4 regions of the Caulobacter sp. GW821-FHT10E02 genome follow, and region 1 is predicted to be linked to each of the others. Evidence: predicted binding sites of a transcription regulator. Region 1 holds the regulator's gene; each other region holds the start of a gene.
The links. Region 1 encodes LexA, which represses DNA repair genes until DNA is damaged. Its sites were predicted from a motif close to ATGTTCNCNANNTGTTCT; they were not measured.
Positions count from the first base shown of each region.

Region 2: AC07NI_RS09905 (ImuA family protein) is a predicted target of LexA. The motif match lies at 2,526-2,543, and genes of this name have one in related genera.
Region 3: uvrA (excinuclease ABC subunit UvrA) is a predicted target of LexA. The motif match lies at 1,349-1,366, and genes of this name have one in related genera.
Region 4: AC07NI_RS19585 (ATP-dependent helicase) is a predicted target of LexA. The motif match lies at 2,958-2,975, and genes of this name have one in related genera.

Region 1 covers NZ_JBWKMV010000001.1:1,314,606-1,318,909, forward strand. The annotation lists gene AC07NI_RS05860 (ComEC/Rec2 family competence protein) at 1-129, shown strand, start outside; gene AC07NI_RS05865 (isocitrate lyase/PEP mutase family protein) at 160-915, shown strand; gene lexA (transcriptional repressor LexA) at 982-1,689, opposite strand; gene AC07NI_RS05875 (class I SAM-dependent methyltransferase) at 1,861-2,709, opposite strand; gene AC07NI_RS05880 (lysophospholipid acyltransferase family protein) at 2,715-3,281, opposite strand; gene trpC (indole-3-glycerol phosphate synthase TrpC) at 3,367-4,155, opposite strand; gene trpD (anthranilate phosphoribosyltransferase) at 4,152-4,304, opposite strand, start outside.
Region 2 covers NZ_JBWKMV010000002.1:53,996-58,299, reverse strand. The annotation lists gene AC07NI_RS09910 (acetyl-CoA carboxylase family protein) at 1-2,453, opposite strand, end outside; gene AC07NI_RS09905 (ImuA family protein) at 2,554-3,336, shown strand; gene AC07NI_RS09900 (Y-family DNA polymerase) at 3,251-4,304, shown strand, end outside.
Region 3 covers NZ_JBWKMV010000001.1:39,050-43,353, reverse strand. The annotation lists gene AC07NI_RS00195 (ABC-F family ATP-binding cassette domain-containing protein) at 1-880, opposite strand, end outside; gene AC07NI_RS00190 (hypothetical protein) at 837-950, opposite strand; gene AC07NI_RS00185 (hypothetical protein) at 1,013-1,174, opposite strand; gene uvrA (excinuclease ABC subunit UvrA) at 1,444-4,304, shown strand, end outside.
Region 4 covers NZ_JBWKMV010000003.1:928,996-933,299, forward strand. The annotation lists gene AC07NI_RS19580 (low temperature requirement protein A) at 1-144, shown strand, start outside; gene AC07NI_RS19585 (ATP-dependent helicase) at 543-2,957, opposite strand; gene AC07NI_RS19590 (hypothetical protein) at 3,091-3,300, shown strand; gene AC07NI_RS19595 (hypothetical protein) at 3,303-3,551, shown strand; gene AC07NI_RS19600 (ribbon-helix-helix domain-containing protein) at 3,630-3,842, opposite strand; gene AC07NI_RS19605 (DUF4169 family protein) at 3,846-4,022, opposite strand; gene AC07NI_RS19610 (DUF6807 family protein) at 4,027-4,304, opposite strand, start outside.

The sequences.
Region 1 (4,304 bases):
GATTTCGCCAAGGGCGGAGCCGCCGAGCTCTATCGCCGGTCCGACGGCTGGCGCATCGTCTGGGCTCAGCCGTTGCGGGGCGATCGGCCGTGGAGCCTGCTGACAGCCGATGTCACCAGCGGAGGCTAAGGCTTCAGCAGCACCACAGGAGTCTCCGCCATGTCGAACCCGTTCGCCGCCCGCCGCGCGGCTTTCCGCGCCCTGCACGCCGAGGGCTGCTTCGCTCTGCCCAATCCGTGGGACGCCGGCAGCGCCAAGCGCCTGGAAAAGCTGGGCTTCAAGGCTCTGGCCTCGACCAGCGCGGGAGCGGCCTGGGCCATGGGCAAGGACGACGGCGAGATCACCCGCGACGAGGTCATCGAACATCTCAAGATGCTGTGCGCCGCCACCGACCTGCCGGTGAACGCGGACTTCGAGGCCGGTTTCGCCGATACCGCTGAAGGCGTCGGCGAAAGCGTCACCCTGGCCATCGAGGCCGGCGTCGCGGGCCTGTCGATCGAGGACTGGTCGGGCTCGGCGCTCTACGATCTGCCGGTCGCCGTCGAGCGCCTGAAGGCCGCCCGCGCCGCCATCGACGCCTCGGGCCAGGACGTGATCCTGGTCGGCCGCACCGAGGGCTATCTGCGGGGCGTCCGCGACCTGGCCCCGACCCTGGAGCGTCTGAAGGCCTATGCCGCCGCTGGCGCCGATTGCCTCTACGCCCCGGCCGTGACCGATCCGGATGAGATCAAGGCCATCGTCGAGGCCGTGGCCCCCAAGCCGGTCAACATCCTGTTCTGGGGCAATGACATGTCGGTCGAGAGCCTGGGCGCGCTGGGCGTGCGCCGGGTCAGCACCGGCGCGGGTCTGGCCGTCGCCGCCTGGGCCGGTTTCGATGCCGCCGCCAAACGCCTGGCGGAGGAGGGGCGGCTGTAGTCCCGATACGAAAAGGCCCCAATCCTCAAGCGAGGTCGGGGCCAATTCTCAAGTCGCCAGAGCAGCTTAGTGGTAGCGGCGGATCAGGCCCACCAGCTTACCCTGCACCTCGACCTGGTCGGGGCCGAAGATGCGGGTCTCGTATTTCGGGTTGGCGGCTTCCAGGGCGATCGAGCCGCCCTTCTTGCGCAGGCGCTTGAGCGTGGCTTCCTCGCCGACCAAGGCGACGACGATCTCGCCCGAGGTGGCGGTGTCGCCCTTCTTGATGATCACATAGTCGCCGTCGAGGATGCCGGCCTCGATCATCGAGTCGCCCTGCACCTCGAGGACATAGTGCTCGCCATTGCCCAGCATGGCCTCGGGCACCGGCAGGCGCTCGCGCTCGTGCTGGATGGCGTCGATCGGGGTGCCGGCGGCGATCTTGCCCAGGATCGGCAGCTCGCGGCTGTCATTGGCCGGGGCGGACGAGGCAGCCGGCGAGGGCGGGGGCGAACCGCCGCCTTCGAACACCTGCGGGCGGAACGCGCCACGACCCTTGGGCGGCGCGGCCGTCGTGGCCTGTTGCGGCAGCTTCACCACTTCCAGCGCCCGGGCCCGGTGGGCGAGACGGCGGATGAAGCCGCGCTCCTCCAGGGCCGTGATCAGCCGGTGGATGCCCGACTTGGACGCCAGGTCCAGGGCCTCCTTCATCTCGTCGAACGAGGGGGAGACGCCGGTCTCCTTGATCCGCTCGTGGATGAACATCAGCAGTTCGTGCTGCTTGCGCGTGAGCATGGCGACCTCGGCTGGAGCGCGGAACAAACCGCAAACCTTGCGAATGTTCTCTAGGCGTTCCGCGTTAAAGTCAAGTCGGGGCGTCGTCGCTCGGAAAAGCTTTGCAGAATCAAGGGTTAGGCTCGGCGACGAGGTAAATGTCGCCCAGAATCAAAAGCTTAACGAAAGCTTTCAGGCGCGCTTGCGGGCGATGATGATGTCCTGGTCCTGCATCGGTTGGCGACGCCAGACGCCCAGGGCCTGGTTCAGCACATCGAGGCCCAGGGTCTCGTACTGCGCCAGGATCGGCTCCAGGTCGTAGCCGATCACCGCTTCGGGCAGTTCCGGCGTCGCGGTCCAGCAGCCGTCCAAGGCGTGGACGAAGTCGAACGCGATCTGGCCGTTGCCCGTGTTGGCGCGGGCTTCCTCGTCGATCAGGTACCAGGAGATGATGCTGGTCCCGCCGGGCTTCAGCACCCGGGCGATCTCGCGGGCGAACTGGGCCTGGTCAGCGGCCAGCAGATGGGTGAACACCGAGCCCAGCCAGACATAGTCGAAGCTGGCGTCGGGATAGGGGAAGACGAAGGCGCTGGCCGGCTGCGAGCCGCCCGGATTGTACCGGTCGCTGTGCATGTCGGCGTGGGTGAATTCGAAGCGCGGGTCGCCGACGGCGATGTTGGCTTTGCACCAGTCGATGGCCTGGGCCATGACGTCGAAGCCGGCATAGCGGCCGTTCTCGTCGAGGTAGTCGACTAGCGGGGCGGCGGCGCGACCGATGCCGCAGCCGACGTCGAGGATGGCGTGGTGCGGTTGCAGGCCGGCGGCGACGAACAGCTCCTTGAACTGCTGGCCCACGCGGATGAAGTCGGCGTCGGCGGCGCCGACCAGGTGCCAGAGCTCCTGAGGCGCGGTGACGGCGTCGGTGGCCGGCGGAGGCGTCGGCGTCAGGGACAGAGCGCGACGAAGCTTGGACAGGAACGCCCGCATCCGATTCCTTTCAGGGAAGAGCGGCGCGGACCCTAGCGGCCGATCAGGCTTCAGCCAACCTAGAGGACGGTCTTCAATTCCGGATGCTTGGGCGTAACCGGCGCGTAGAAGGCCGCCAGCACCGCCAGGTCCTTCTCGTAGTCGCCGCTGGGCATCATCGCCGGACCCAGGCCCACGACCTTGCGCTTGTAGTCCATGAAGCCGGGCACCATCGGTACGCCGGCCTTCAGGGCGATGTTGTAGAAGCCGGTCTTCCAGCCGCCGGCCTTGCCGCGCGTGCCCTCGGGCGCGATCGTCAGCATGAACTCGTCGCGGCGGGCGAACTCGTCGGCCATGGCCTGGACCGTGTCGCGCGACTGCGAGCGGTCGATCGGCACGCCGCCCAGGTCCTTCATCAGCTTCTCGAACGGCCAGCGGAACAGCGAGGCCTTGCCCATGAAGCTGAGCTTCAGGTTCAGCGCGTCGGCCGCGCCCAGGAAGTAGACGAAGTCCCAGTTGCTGGTGTGCGGCGCGGCGATGATCACGAACTTGCGGGTCGTGGTCGGGGCCGAGCCCTCGATCGTCCAGCCCTCGCGCTTGAAGAAGGCGACGAGGGACCAATTCACCACGCGGGCGACCCAATGCATGCGCGCTTCCTCGCGTGGCCGTGTTCTTGTTGGGAGACTGTGAGCGGGCGAGGGGGAAAACGCCAGATGGTGCGTACCCGATCCGTCAGCCCAGCAAGGCCTTGGTGGCGGCCGTGACGTCGGCCTGGCGCATCAGGCTTTCGCCCACCAGCATGGCCTTGGCGCCGGCGGCTTCCATCCGCACGACGTCGTCGTGGGTGAAGAGGCCGCTCTCGGTGACCAGCAGGGCATCCTTGGGGGCCTGGGCCGCCAGCCGTTCGGTGACGGCCAGGTCGACAACGAAGCTCTTCAGGTCGCGGTTGTTGATGCCCACCAGGTCCGAGCCCAGGGCGCCGGCGCGCTCCATCTCGGCCTCGTCGTGGACTTCCACGAGGGCGTCCATACCCAGGCGCTTGGCCTCGGCCATCAGTTCGGCGGCCACGACGTCGTCGATCATCGCCAGGATGACCAGGATGGCGTCGGCGCCCAGGGCGCGGCTCTCGGCCACCTGCCAGGGATCGACCAGGAAATCCTTGCGGATGCAGGGCAGGGCGGTCGCCGCGCGGGCGTCGATCAGATAGGCGTCGGCGCCCTGGAAGCTGGGACCGTCGGTCAGCACCGACAGGCAGGCCGCGCCGCCGGCTTCGTAGTTACGGGCCAGGGCCGGCGGATCGAAGTCGGCGCGGATCAGGCCCTTGGACGGCGAGGCCTTCTTGATCTCGGCGATCAGGGAAAGCTTGCCGGGCGCGTGGCCGTGGACCAGGGCGCGCTTGAAGCCGCGCGGCGACGAGGCGTTCTGGGCGGCGTTCTCAAGGGCGCCCAACGTACGCCGGCGCTTGCGGTCGGTGACCTCGTCACGCTTGTAGGCGGCGATCTTGGCGAGGATGTCGGTCACGCGTTCACTTCCGTATTCGTAGCGGCCACGAGGCCAGCCAGGGCGGCCTTGGCGCGGCCTTCGTCGATGACGTCGGCGGCCAGTTCGATGCCCTCGACCAGGGTCTCGACCTTGTCGGCGACCAGGAAGGCGGCGGCGGCGTTCAGCAG
Region 2 (4,304 bases), on a different contig from region 1:
AGGCGGTTCTCCGGGATCGCGTTGCGCAGCCGCCGCTGGTCCGGCGCGGTCCAGGTCGCCAGCGTCCCCTGGAAGTAGGACAGCGCCTGCTTGGCCAGCCGCGTGGCGTGGGCTTCGTCGTCGGCCAGGATGTCGATGACGCCGTTGGCCCACTGATGCGCCGACGGTCCGATCTGCTCGGGCCGGAAGACGCCCAGCCCGCCACCCTCGATCATCGCCGGCCCGCCCATGCCGAGGTTGCTGTCACGGGTGGCGATGATGATCTCCGACAGTCCGGCGATGGCGGCGTTGCCGGCGAAGCAGCGGCCGGCGACGATGGCGATCTTGGGGACCAGACCCGACAGCTGGGCGAAGCTCCTGAAGGTCGGCACGTCCAGCCCCGCCACCGCCGTGGTGTCGGTGTCGCCCGGCCGCCCGCCGCCGCCCTCGGCGAACCAGACGACCGGCAGCTTCTGGTCGGCGATGATCGCCATCAGCCGGTCGGACTTGCGGTGGTTCATCGCGCCCTGGGTGCCCGCCAGCACCGTGAAGTCATAGGCCAGCGCCGCCGTCCGCGCCTTGTCGGGCGGGAAGAGCGCGCCGTTGACGCTGCCGATGCCGGTGATCAACCCGTCGGCCGGCGTGGCGACGATCAAGTCCTCGGTCGAGCGCCGCCGCTTCTGGGCCGCGATGGCCAGGGCGCCGTATTCCAGGAAGCTGCCGGGATCGACCAGGTCGTCGATGTTCTCCCGCGCCGTGCGGTGGTCGGTCTTGCGGCGCTTGGCGACGGCGTCGGGGCGCGCCTCGTCCAGGGTGTAGCGATGGCGGGCGATGACCTCGGCGAGGTCGGGGCGGATCGTGTCGAGGTCCTCGGCGACGGCCTCGACGGCCTCGCCGCCGGCGACGTCCATCGGCTCCAGGAACACCAACGGCTGGCCCTCGGCGACGGTCGTACCGGGCGCGGCGGCGATCTTCAGTACGCGTCCGCCGGTCGTGGCGTGGACCAGGTGCTCCATCTTCATGGCTTCCAGCACGGCCAGGGCCTGGCCGGGGCGGACGAGATCGCCTTCGGAGACGCTGATCGAACCGACCGTCGCTGACAGCGGCGCGGTGATCGCGACCGAGCCGTCGAGGGTCTCGAAGGCCTGTGTGTCCTGCGCCGGCAGACCGGCGACCAGAGCGGCCGCGTGGTCCTCGATGAACCGCGTCGTCGGTGTCTCTGGCGCCGCCGCCAGGATCGCCCGCACCAGCGGCGCGGTGGTCGCCACGCCGGTGATCTGGAACTCCGCCAGCGCCCGGCCGAGGCGGGCAGCGGCTTCGGCGTAGGTGCGACCGCGCGTCACCACCTTGGCCAGCAGGCTGTCGTAAGATCCGCCGACCACTGTCCCGGCCGAGACGCCGGCGTCGACCCGCACCCCCGGACCGCCCGGAGGCCCCCAGGCGCCGATCGTGCCGTTGGATGGCTTCACCTGACCGTCGGCCGTCAGGGTCTCGGCATTGACCCGCGCCTGGATCGCGACGCCGAAAGCCGGCGGGACGTCCAGCTCCAGCGGCTTGCCCGCCGCCAGGTCGAACTGCAGCCGCACCAGGTCCAGGCCCGTGACCTCCTCGGTCACCGTGTGCTCGACCTGCAGGCGCGGATTGACCTCCAGGAAGTAGGGCGTGTCGCCCTCGACGAGGAACTCGACGGTGGCCAGGCCTCGATAGCCGGCGCACAGCGCCTCGGCATGTCGCCACAGATCTGCCCGTAGAGCCTCGGGCAACGCCGCCGGCGCGATCTCGACCAGCTTCTGGTTCCGGCGTTGCAACGAGCAGTCGCGGTCGCCGATCGCCAGCACGCGGCTGCCATCGCCGACGATCTGCACCTCGATATGCCGGGCCTGTTCAATGAGCTTCTCGGCATAGAGCCCGCCGTCGCCGAACGCCGCCTCGGCCTCGCGCGCGCAGGCGGCGAAGGCGGCGTCCAGCTCGGCTGTGTCGCGTACCGCCCGCATCCCGCGCCCGCCGCCACCGGCCCGCGCCTTCAGCATGATCGCGCCATGCTGCGCCTGGAACGCCCGTGCCTCGTCCAGCGAGATCGCGCCGGTTCCAGGGAGCAGCGGCACGTCGCGTTCAGCCGCCAGCGTCCTTGCGCGAGCTTTGTCGCCGAAGACCTCCAGATGCTCCGCCGACGGACCGACGAAGATAATCCCCGCCGCCGCGCAGGCTCGCGCCAGGGCGGGGTTCTCCGACAGGAAGCCGTAGCCCGGATGCAGGGCGTCGCAGCCCTCGGCCTTGGCCGCCGCCACGATCGCCGCGATGTCGAGATAGGCTTTTGCGCTCGCGCCGGACAGGGCGACCGCGCGGCCCGAGACGTGCGCCGTGTCGCCCTCGGCATGGACCATTACGCTCTCGATCCCGGCCTCCGCCGCCGCGCGGGCGATGCGGACGGCGATCTCGCCACGGTTGGCGATCAGGACGCGGGACAAGGTCATGCAGGGCTCTCTTCATACGGCCGTTTGACGCACCTTCGCCCGAGCCGCTTGACTCTCCAAGCGCGAAAGATCAGAACAAAAGTAGAACAAGGAGTGTGGAATGGCCGGATCGCGCGAGGCGCGTCTTGCGGCCCTCAGAGGCCGGATCGCCGCGATCGAAGCGGGGACTCGGACTCCGACTCCGGTCCTGCCGTTCGGGGATCCGGCCATCGACGGCTGCTTCCCGGGCGGCGGCCTGCCGCTGGGCGGCTGGCACGAGGTGACGGGCGCGGGGCTGGAGGCCGAGACCAGCGCGGCCCCCGCCGCCTTCGTCGGCCTGCTGCTGCGACCGCTGGTCAAGACCGGCGCGATCGTCTGGGTCGCCCGGCGCAGCGACCTGTTCGCGCCCGGCCTGTTCGGCCTCGGCTTCCCGGCCGACCGGCTGATCCAGGTCCGCACCCGCGACGAGGCCGAGACCCTGTCGGTGCTGGAGGACGCGCTCTCCACCCAAGGCGTCGCCGCCGCCGTCGGCGAGGCCGAGGCCCCGGACCTGACCGCCGGCCGGCGCCTGCAGCTGGCCTGCGAGAAGCGCGGCGGCTTCGGGGTGGTGCTGCACCGAAGACCGTACGGCGGCCGAGCGGGGGCGGGGCGGGCAGTGTCCGGCTCGGCCTCGTTCAGCCGCTGGCGGATCGGGCCCACGCCCACCCCGCCGCCGGCCGACGACATCGGCCTCGGCCCGCCGCGCTGGCGGGTCGAACTCGAACGCTGCCGGGGCGGACGCGCCGGCGCCTGGATCTTGGAACAACAGGAGGCCGGCCATGGCCCGCATCCTTTCCGTCTGGTGTCCCAACTGGCCGATCACGACGTGGCGCCGACGGAACCCGGGCTACGACTGGTCGGGTAAGCTCCCGTTCGCCCTGCTGGCCACGGAAGGCGGCACGCGCCGGCTCGTGGCCGTCGACGACACCGCCCGCGCCCAGGGCCTCAACGTCGACCAGAAGGCCGCCGACGCCATGGCCCTGGTCCCGACCCTGGTCACCTTCGACCACGATCCCGCCGCCGATCGCCTGGCGCTGGAGGCCCTGTGCGACTGGTGCGTCCGCTTCTCGCCGGCCGTGGCGATCGACGGCGCCGACGGCCTGTTCCTCGACATCAGCGGGACCGACCACCTATGGGGCGGCGAGGGCGAGATGCTGGTCGATCTCGTCGGCCGCCTGGCCCGCTGGGGCGTGCCGGCCCGCGCCGCGATCGCCGACACGCCCGGCGCGGCCTGGGCTTTAGCCCGCTACGGCGACGACCTGGCCATCGCCGCGCCGGGAGAGCAGCGCGCGGCGATCGAAGCCCTGCCGGTCGCGGCCCTGCGCTTGGAGGACGCCGCCGAGGCCCAGCTGCCGCGCCTCGGCCTGCACCGCGTCGGCCAGCTCTTCGCCCTGCCGCGCGCCCAGCTGGCCAAGCGCTTCGGCCTGGCCACCACCCTGCGCCTCGACCAGGCCTTGGGCATGGCCGCCGAGGCCCTGACCTTCCGCCGTCCGGCCAGTCCGTGGTTCGACCGCCTGGCCTTCTTCGAACCGATCAGCGCGCCCGACGACCTGGCCCGCGTGACCGGCGACGCCCTGGCCCTGATCTGCGCCCGCCTGGAGGCGGAAGGCCGCGGCGCCAAGCGTTTCGAGGTCGTGTTCCACCGCCTGGACGGCCAGGCCTATCCGGTCCGGGCCGGCCTGGCCCGCCTGGGCCGCGACGCCAAGCGGCTGACCAAGCTGATCGTCCCCAAGCTCGACAAGGTCGACCCCGGCTTCGGCATCGAGGTCGTCACTGTCCACGCCTGGGCGGTCGAACCCCTGGCCGCCGCCCAGGATCGCTTGGACGCGGAGG
Region 3 (4,304 bases), 1.3 Mb from region 1:
CTTCGCGCGCGCCGCTCATCTCGGCCCGCTCGGCCATCATGCCCAGGATGATCTTCGGCTCGCTGCCCTTGGCGGCGAACTTGCGGCCGGCGGCGTCGCGACGCTCCTTGCGCTCGCGGGCGACCTGGGCCTCGCGGGCGACGCGGCGGACCTCCTTCTCGGCGTGGTCGAGGTCGCGCTGGGCGGCGTCGGCCTCAGCGGCCTTGCGCTCGGCATAGAGGTCCCAGCCGCCGCCGTAGGACCGTGCGCCCAAGGACGACAGCTCGACGATCCGGTCCATGCCGCGCAGCAAGGACCGGTCGTGGCTGACAACCACCGCCCCGCCGCGCCAGCGGGTCAGCACCTTGCCGACGATGCCGCGCGCTTCGGCGTCGAGATTGTTGGTCGGCTCGTCCAGCAACAGCACGTCGGGCCGCGCGATCAACAGCCGCGCCAGCCCCGCCCGCGTCGCCTGGCCACCCGACAGCGCCGCCGCCGGCCGCTCGGGGTCGAGGCCCGCCAGGCCGACGTCGGCCAGGGCCTGGTCCAGCCGCGCCGGCAGGTCCCAGTCCGCTTCGGAAAGGTCGATCTCGTCGCCCTCCCCACGCTCGATGCGCGACAGGCGATCCCAGGCGTCGCCGACGCCCAGCAGGTAGGCCAGCCGCGCGCCCGGCGAGACGTCCGGCGTCTGGTCGAGGGTCGCGACGGTTCCGGCCCGCGCGACCGTCCCAGCCAGCGGCGGACGCGCGCCAGCGATCAGCGCCAGCAAGGTCGACTTGCCCGCGCCGTTGCGCCCGACCAGGCCGATCCGCTCGGCCCCGATCGCGAGGTTCAGATTTTCGAAGAGCAGCCGGCCATCAGGCGTGGCGGCGGAAACGGCATCCAGAGTGACGAAGGACATGCGAACCCACGGTCAGGGAAACGGGAAGGACGAAGCGGTCTTCCGTCTGGCTGATCATGAGGGCCTCCATCGATTGGGAGCGGGGTTTCTACGCGTCCGCGCCTTGGGCGGCAAGCGTGAGCAGAGTGGTCGCTAGGTCGGCGCCATCGCGTGCAGGACCCACACCAGCGAGCCGACGCCGCCGCAGAACACCATCATGTCGATGATGATCGAACGTGGCTTGGGCGCCCTCAGGGCGTCGAACGCCTCCTGCTTGGCGTCCAGCTTGGCGTTCCCGGCCTCTTTCTTGGCCATGGCTCGTTCCTTCATAAGGTCGAGCTTCGGCTCGAACTTCGCCGTTACATCATGCGTGGACTGAAGAACCCGCTTCCAAACAGGGTTTAGGGAAGGTTGCGCTGGCTACGGCCTTCGCGCCGCATGCTGCTGACATCAAATGTCAGCAGAAACGCCCTCTCGCGGGCGCGACATTTGTTCACACCTTGTTCTTGTGTTAATTGGCGCGCCGAGCCCTACATATAGCCGCTGCGCTGCGACCAATGTCGCGGCCCAACGTTCCGGAAAACATGGCTGAGCAACTGAACTTCATCCGCGTTCGCGGCGCCCGTGAGCACAATCTGAAGAACGTCAGCGTCGACATCCCGCGTGGCGAGCTGGTCGTCCTGACCGGCCTGTCGGGCTCGGGCAAGTCGTCCCTGGCCTTCGATACGATCTATGCCGAGGGCCAGCGCCGCTACGTGGAGAGCCTGTCGGCCTATGCCCGTCAGTTCCTGGAGCTGATGAGCAAGCCCGACGTCGACCTGATCGAGGGCCTGTCGCCCGCGATCTCGATCGAGCAGAAGACGACGTCGCGCAACCCGCGCTCGACCGTCGGCACGGTGACCGAGATCCACGACTACATGCGCCTGCTGTGGGCGCGGGTCGGGGTTCCGTATTCGCCCGCCACCGGCCTGCCGATCGAGAGCCAGACCATCAGCCAGATGGTCGACAAGATCACCGCCCTGCCGGAAGGCACGCGTCTCTACCTGCTGGCCCCCGTCGTTCGCGACCGCAAGGGCGAGTACAAGAAGGAGATCGCCGAGTGGCAGAAGGCCGGCTTTCAGCGGCTGAAGATCGACGGCGAGTACTATCCGATCGAGGACGCCCCGGCGCTCGACAAGAAGTTCAAGCACGATATCGACGTGGTCGTGGACCGCGTGGTGACCAAGCCCGACATGGAGCAGCGCCTGGCTGACTCCATCGAGCAGGCCCTGCGCCTGGCCGATGGCCTGGCCGTCGCTGAGTTCGCCAATATCGAAGAAGGCGAGAAGGAGCCGCGCCGGATCCTGTTCTCGGAACGCTTCGCCTGCCCGGTCAGCGGCTTCACGATCGCCGAGATCGAGCCGCGCCTGTTCTCGTTCAACAACCCGGCGGGCGCCTGCCCGGTCTGCGACGGCCTGGGCGCCAAGCTCGCCTTCGACGCCGACCTGGTGATCCCCGACAAGGACAAGAGCCTGCACAAGGGCGCCGTCGCCCCGTGGGCGAAGGGTCCCTCGCCGCTCTACACCCAGACCCTGCAGGCCCTGGCGCGCCACTACGGCTTCTCGATGGACGAGGCCTGGTACAAGCTGTCGCCCGACGCCCGCGACGTGGTGCTGAACGGGTCCAAGGGGACCAAGATCAAGTTCATCTACGACGACAACGCGCGCAAGTACGAGGTCGAGAAGCCCTTCGAGGGCGTGCTGCCGAACCTGGAGCGTCGCTGGCGTGAGACGGACTCCTCGTGGGTCCGCGAAGAACTCGGCCGCTACCAGTCCGACACCCCGTGCGAGACCTGCCACGGCAAGCGCCTGAAGCCCGAAGCCCTGGCCGTCAAGATCGACGCCATGGACATCGCCGAAGTCTCGATGCTGGCCATCCGGCCTGCGCGCGACTGGTTCGCGAGCCTGGAAGGCAAGCTGACCGACAAGCAGATGGAGATCGCCCGGCGGATCCTGAAGGAGATCAATGATCGCCTGCGGTTCCTGGTCGATGTCGGCCTGGACTACCTCAACCTCTCGCGCGGCTCGGGCACCCTGTCGGGCGGCGAGAGCCAGCGCATCCGCCTGGCCAGCCAGATCGGCTCGGGTCTGACCGGCGTGCTGTACGTGCTGGACGAGCCGTCGATCGGCCTGCACCAGCGCGATAACACCCGGCTGCTGACCTCGCTGCAGGGCCTGCGGGACCTGGGCAATTCGGTGCTGGTCGTCGAGCACGACGAGGAGGCCATCCTCACCGCCGACTACGTGATCGACATGGGCCCGGCCGCCGGCGTCCACGGCGGCGAGATCGTCGCCGAGGGCAAGCCGGCCGAGATCATGGCCAACCCCAACAGCGTCACCGGCCAGTACCTGACCGGCGTGCGCGAGATCGCGGTGCCCGAAGAGCGTCGCCCGATCAACAAGAAGAAGATGCTGAAGGTCATCGGGGCCACCGGCAACAATCTGAAGGGCGTCACGGGCGAGATCCCCGTCGGCACCTTCACTTGCATCACCGGCGTGTCGGGCGGCGGCAAGTCGACCTTCACGATCGAGACCCTGTACAAGGCCGCCGCGCGCCGCCTGAACAACGCTTCGGACGCCCCCGCCTCGCACGAGCGGATCGAGGGCCTGGAGAACTTCGACAAGGTCATCGACATCGACCAGTCGCCGATCGGCCGCACCCCGCGCTCGAACCCGGCGACCTATACCGGCGCCTTCGGTCCGATCCGCGACTGGTTCGCCGGCCTGCCCGAGAGCAAGGCGCGCGGCTACGGCCCGGGTCGCTTCAGCTTCAACGTCAAGGGCGGCCGCTGCGAGGCCTGTCAGGGCGACGGCGTCATCAAGATCGAGATGCACTTCCTGCCGGACGTCTACGTCACCTGCGATATCTGCAAGGGCAAGCGCTACAACCGCGAGACCCTGGACGTGCTGTTCAAGGGCAAGACGATTGCCGACGTCCTGGACATGACCGTCGAGGAGGCCGCCGACTTCTTCAAGGCCGTGCCGCCGATCCGCGACAAGATGGAGACCCTCAAGCGCGTGGGCCTCAGCTACATCAAGGTCGGCCAGCAGGCCACGACCCTGTCGGGCGGCGAGGCCCAGCGGGTGAAGCTGTCGAAGGAGCTCAGCAAGCGCGCCACCGGCCGCACGCTGTACATCCTGGACGAACCGACCACCGGCCTGCACTTCGAGGACACCAAGAAGCTTCTCGAAGTGCTGCACGAGCTGGTCGACCAGGGCAACACCGTGGTCGTCATCGAGCATAACCTGGACGTCGTGAAGACCGCCGACTGGCTGCTGGACTTCGGTCCCGAAGGCGGCGACGGCGGCGGCGAGATCGTCGCCGTGGGCTCGCCCCAGGACGTGGCCAAGGTCGAGGCCAGCTGGACTGGCCGCTACCTCAAGGAACTGCTGGATCGCCACGAAGA
Region 4 (4,304 bases), on a different contig from region 1:
CTGGTCGGCCTGGCCCTGCTGGCGCTGCTGATCCCGATCGCGGGCCATGTCAGCCCGCTGGTGTTGTCGGTCCTATCGACCCTGGCCCTTGTCGTGGTCGGGGTCTGGGAGACGATGATCCTGGAGCGGCGGAGCCGCGCCTAGCCGATCTGTTCGATGATGTGCTCGCGCAGCTCGGCGCGGGTGAGACCGGGCCAGGCCCAGTCGGTTTGAGCCGGACGCGACGGCGTCGCGGCGCGGAAGGTCGAAGGCATATGGGGCGCGCTCTTGGTGGCGGGCTTACGGGTAACGTTGGTTTTCATAAAGTTCCAGACAGGGGTCGGGCGTTCGCCGGACCCGATAGTTCATAAGGGGTGGAGATATCCGCCCAGAGCCATCGTTGACGGCAAGAGGGCGCTGGAGCGCCGTGAAGTCCAGCCGTCTTTGGGCTGAAGCGTTTGGCTGCTTCCTGAGTACCATATGGTTAGCCGCGTGTCGCGTTCAACCCCTGTGGCATGGGAGCGCGGGGAAAGATGCTCCCCCGCGCTGCGGGGGAGCATTGATCAGGCCTTCTCGACGAAGCTGTCGATGACCTTCTTCTCGCCGGCCTTGTCGAAGGCCACGGTCAGCTTGTTGCCTTCGATGGACGTCACCGCGCCGTAGCCGAACTTGACGTGGAACACCCGGTCGCCGCGCGAATAGGCGCTGGCGGTCGGGGCGGACACCGCCACCAGGCGACCTTCGCCCTCGATCGGGGCAGAGCGGGCGGCCGAGCCGGAGCGGACGCCCTGGGGACCGCGCCAGGCGGGGTTTCGCTCACCGAAGCCCGCCGTGCGTTCCTGGGCGCGTTTCCAGCCAGGGCTGTCATAGCTGCTGCCGGCCTGGAAGGCGCTGACGCCGGGATCGTCCCAGCGCGAGGCCGCGGTCTGCTGCATGCCCGGACCGCCGCCATAGTAGCCGGTCTCGGACGCCGCATCGACGTGGGCGAGCGGGAGTTCGTCGACGAACCGCGACGGCAACTGGCTGGTCCAGCGGCCATAGACCTGCCGGTTGGCCACGAAGCTGATGCGAGCCTCCTCGCGGGCGCGGGTGATGCCGACATAGGCCAGGCGACGCTCTTCCTCGAGGCCCTTTTCGCCCTTGTCGTCCATGCTGCGCTGGCTGGGGAACACGCCTTCCTCCCAGCCGGGCAGGAAGACCAGCGGGAATTCCAGGCCCTTGGCCGAGTGCAGGGTCATGATCCAGACGGCGTCGCCGGTGGCCTCGCGGTCCAGGTCCATGACCAGCGACACGTGCTCGAGGTAGGCTTCCAGCGTGTCGAACGAGCCCATCGACTGGACCAGTTCCTTCAGGTTCTCCAGCCGCGTCTGGCTGGTCGGGCCCTTGTCCAGACGCAGGGCGTCCGTATAGCCGCTCTCCTCCAGCACCGTCTCCAGCAGGCGCTGGTGGTGCACCGAGCCGATCAGCGAACGCCAGCGGTCCAGGTCGCGGATGAAGTTGGACAGCGCCGTCCGCGTGCGGGCTGGCAGCTCGTCGCTGGCGATGATCTGTCGGGCGGCTTCGACGGTCGAGACGCCGCTCAGCCGGGCGATCTGCAGCAGCTTCTGCACCGAGGTGTCGCCGATGCCGCGCTTGGGCGTGTTGACGATGCGCTCGAAGGCCAAATCGTCGTCGGGCGACTGGATCAGGCGCAGATAGGCGTGGGCGTCGCGGATTTCCGCCCGTTCGAAGAAGCGCGGGCCGCCGACCACCTTGTAGGGGATCTGCAACATCACGAAGCGTTCTTCGAAGGCGCGCATCTGGAAGCTGGCGCGCACCAGAATGGCCATCTGGTTGTACTTGCGGCCCGCCTTCTTCGCGCGCTCGATCTCGTCGGCGATCATCCGGCTCTCGGCCTCGCCGTCCCAGACGCCGCTGACCTTGACCTTCTCGCCGCCCTTGGCCGGGGTCCACAGGGTCTTGCCCAGGCGCCCCTTGTTGGCGGTGATCAGGCCGGACGCCGCCGCCAGGATGTGCTCGGTCGAGCGGTAGTTGCACTCCAGCCGCACGACCTTGGCGCCGGCGAAGTCGCGCTCGAACCGCAGGATGTTGTCGACCTCGGCCCCGCGCCAGCCATAGATCGACTGGTCGTCGTCGCCGACGCAGCAGACGTTCTGGCGGCCCTGGGCCAGCAGGCGCAGCCACAGGTACTGGGCGACGTTGGTGTCCTGGTACTCGTCGACCATCACGTATTTGAAGCGGCGCTGGAACTCGTCCAGCACATCGGGATGGCCGGTGAACAGGCTGATATTGTGCAGCAACAGGTCGCCGAAGTCGCAGGCGTTCAGGATGCGCAGGCGCTCCTGGTACTGACGGTACAGGCTGATGCCCTTGCCGTTGGCGAACTCGCCGGCCTCGCTGGTCGGAACACGGTCGGGCGTCCAGCCGCGGTTCTTCCAGTTGTCGATGATCTGCGACAGGATCCGTGGGGTCCAGCGCTTGGCGTCGATGTTCTCGGCCTCGATCAGCTGCTTGAGCAGCCGCTCGTTATCGTCGGTGTCGATGATCGTGTAGTTCGACTTCAGCCCGACCAGCTCGGCGTGGCGACGCAGGATCTGGGCGGCCACCGAGTGGAAGGTGCCCAGCCAGCGGAGCCCTTCCGCCTCCGGGCCGATGATGTGGGTGATCCGCTCGCGCATCTCGCGCGCGGCCTTGTTGGTGAAGGTGACGGCCAGCATCTCCCACGGCCGGGCCTTGCCGGTCGCCAGGATGTGGGCCAGGCGCGTGGTCAGCACGCGGGTCTTGCCGGTGCCGGCCCCGGCCAAAACGAGCAGCGGGCCTTCGGTGGTCTCGACCGCCTCGCGCTGCTCGGGGTTCAGGCCGTCCAGGTAGTTCGGCATGGCATGGGCCTGCGCCGGCGGCTGTGGCCGGGCCAGGTCGGAGATGCGCGGAGAGGGGAGGTCGCCTGGAAAGCCAGCCGAGTCATCATCGGGATACATGGAACATATGTAGCACAAACTCTTCGGGACTTAAGTCCCCCAAGGACGTCATGTGAGGGCGTGAAGGGGAACCTCCGCGTCCGCGTATCGTTGATCCGCCAACGCAACAGCGCCGAAGGGCGAGGAGACTCTCATGGCCGAAGGAACCAGCAGTGGCGGCGGTAACAGTGGCTTGGCGTTCATCGTCGGTGGGCTTGTCGTCATCGTCGCCGTGCTCGCCTTCTTCATGATGTCCGGCGGCATGACACAGAAGAAGCGCGTCGACGTGAACATCTCGGCCTCGGCGCCGAAGCTTCCGGACGCGCCGAAGCTGCCCGAAGCGCCGAAGGCTCCGGGGAGCTGATCATGGCCAAGAGCCTCGCTCATCAGGGATCGCACCAAGATAGTGGCGGGGTCCTGGCGGCTCTGCTGGTGGTGGTTGTCGTCGTCGCGGCCGTCTGGGGCGCCTGGAGGCTGGGCGTGATGGCCGGCGACCAGGCTGACTGGCGCCAGAGCCTGCCGGAGCTGTCCCGGACCCTGCGCCAGGCGCCGAACCCGCAACCGCCGCCGATCCCGACGCAGCGGCGGCCGACGGTCACGCCGGAAGCGCGCTAACTCAAATCTGTCATCCCGGGCGAAGACCCGGGACCGCAATAGGCTCTGAGCTTCCGGCGGTCCCGGCTCTACGCTTCGCTACGGCCGGGATGACATGTTGAGCGCGAATACTCGGCACGCGGACGCCAACGGCCGCTCCCCGCGCTCCAGGTCGATCCGCTGGATCAACCCCGCCAGGCTCACCGCCTCATCCGCAGCCGCGCGATCCAGCACCGCCCAGAACTCCGGCTCCAGGGCCAGCGAGGTCGCGTGGCCGGCCAGGTTCACCGAGCGCTTCTTCAAACCAGCCAGCGGTCAGTCCTCGCGCTTGGCGCCGTCGAGGTCGCGCTTGAGCTTGTCGGCGCGAGCGGCGTCCAGGGTCTTCTCGCCCTTGGTGCGGCCGAACTTGGCGCGGTTCTCGGAGGCCCGAGCCTTGTCGTCGGCCTTGGCCTTGGCCTTGCGGGCCTGGTTCAGATTGATGATGTCGGCCATGGGCTTAGGGGAGCTTCTTCTTCGGAGCGGGACGAATGACCAAGGTTTCCTGCAGATGCAGCGCCTCGTCCTTCTTGAGGACCAGCGGCGCCCGGCCGGGGAAGACGCAGTTCTGCATCGAGCGGTCGTTATACAGCATCCAGCGCGTCACCGCCTGACCATTGGCCTTGCAGGCCAGCCCCACCGCCCAGGCGGGCGCGGCCTCGCCGGTCCAGGCAAAGCCCATGTTCGCGCCGGCGTCGATCGCCGCGCCGTTCGGGACGATCGTCTTGCCGCCCGAGG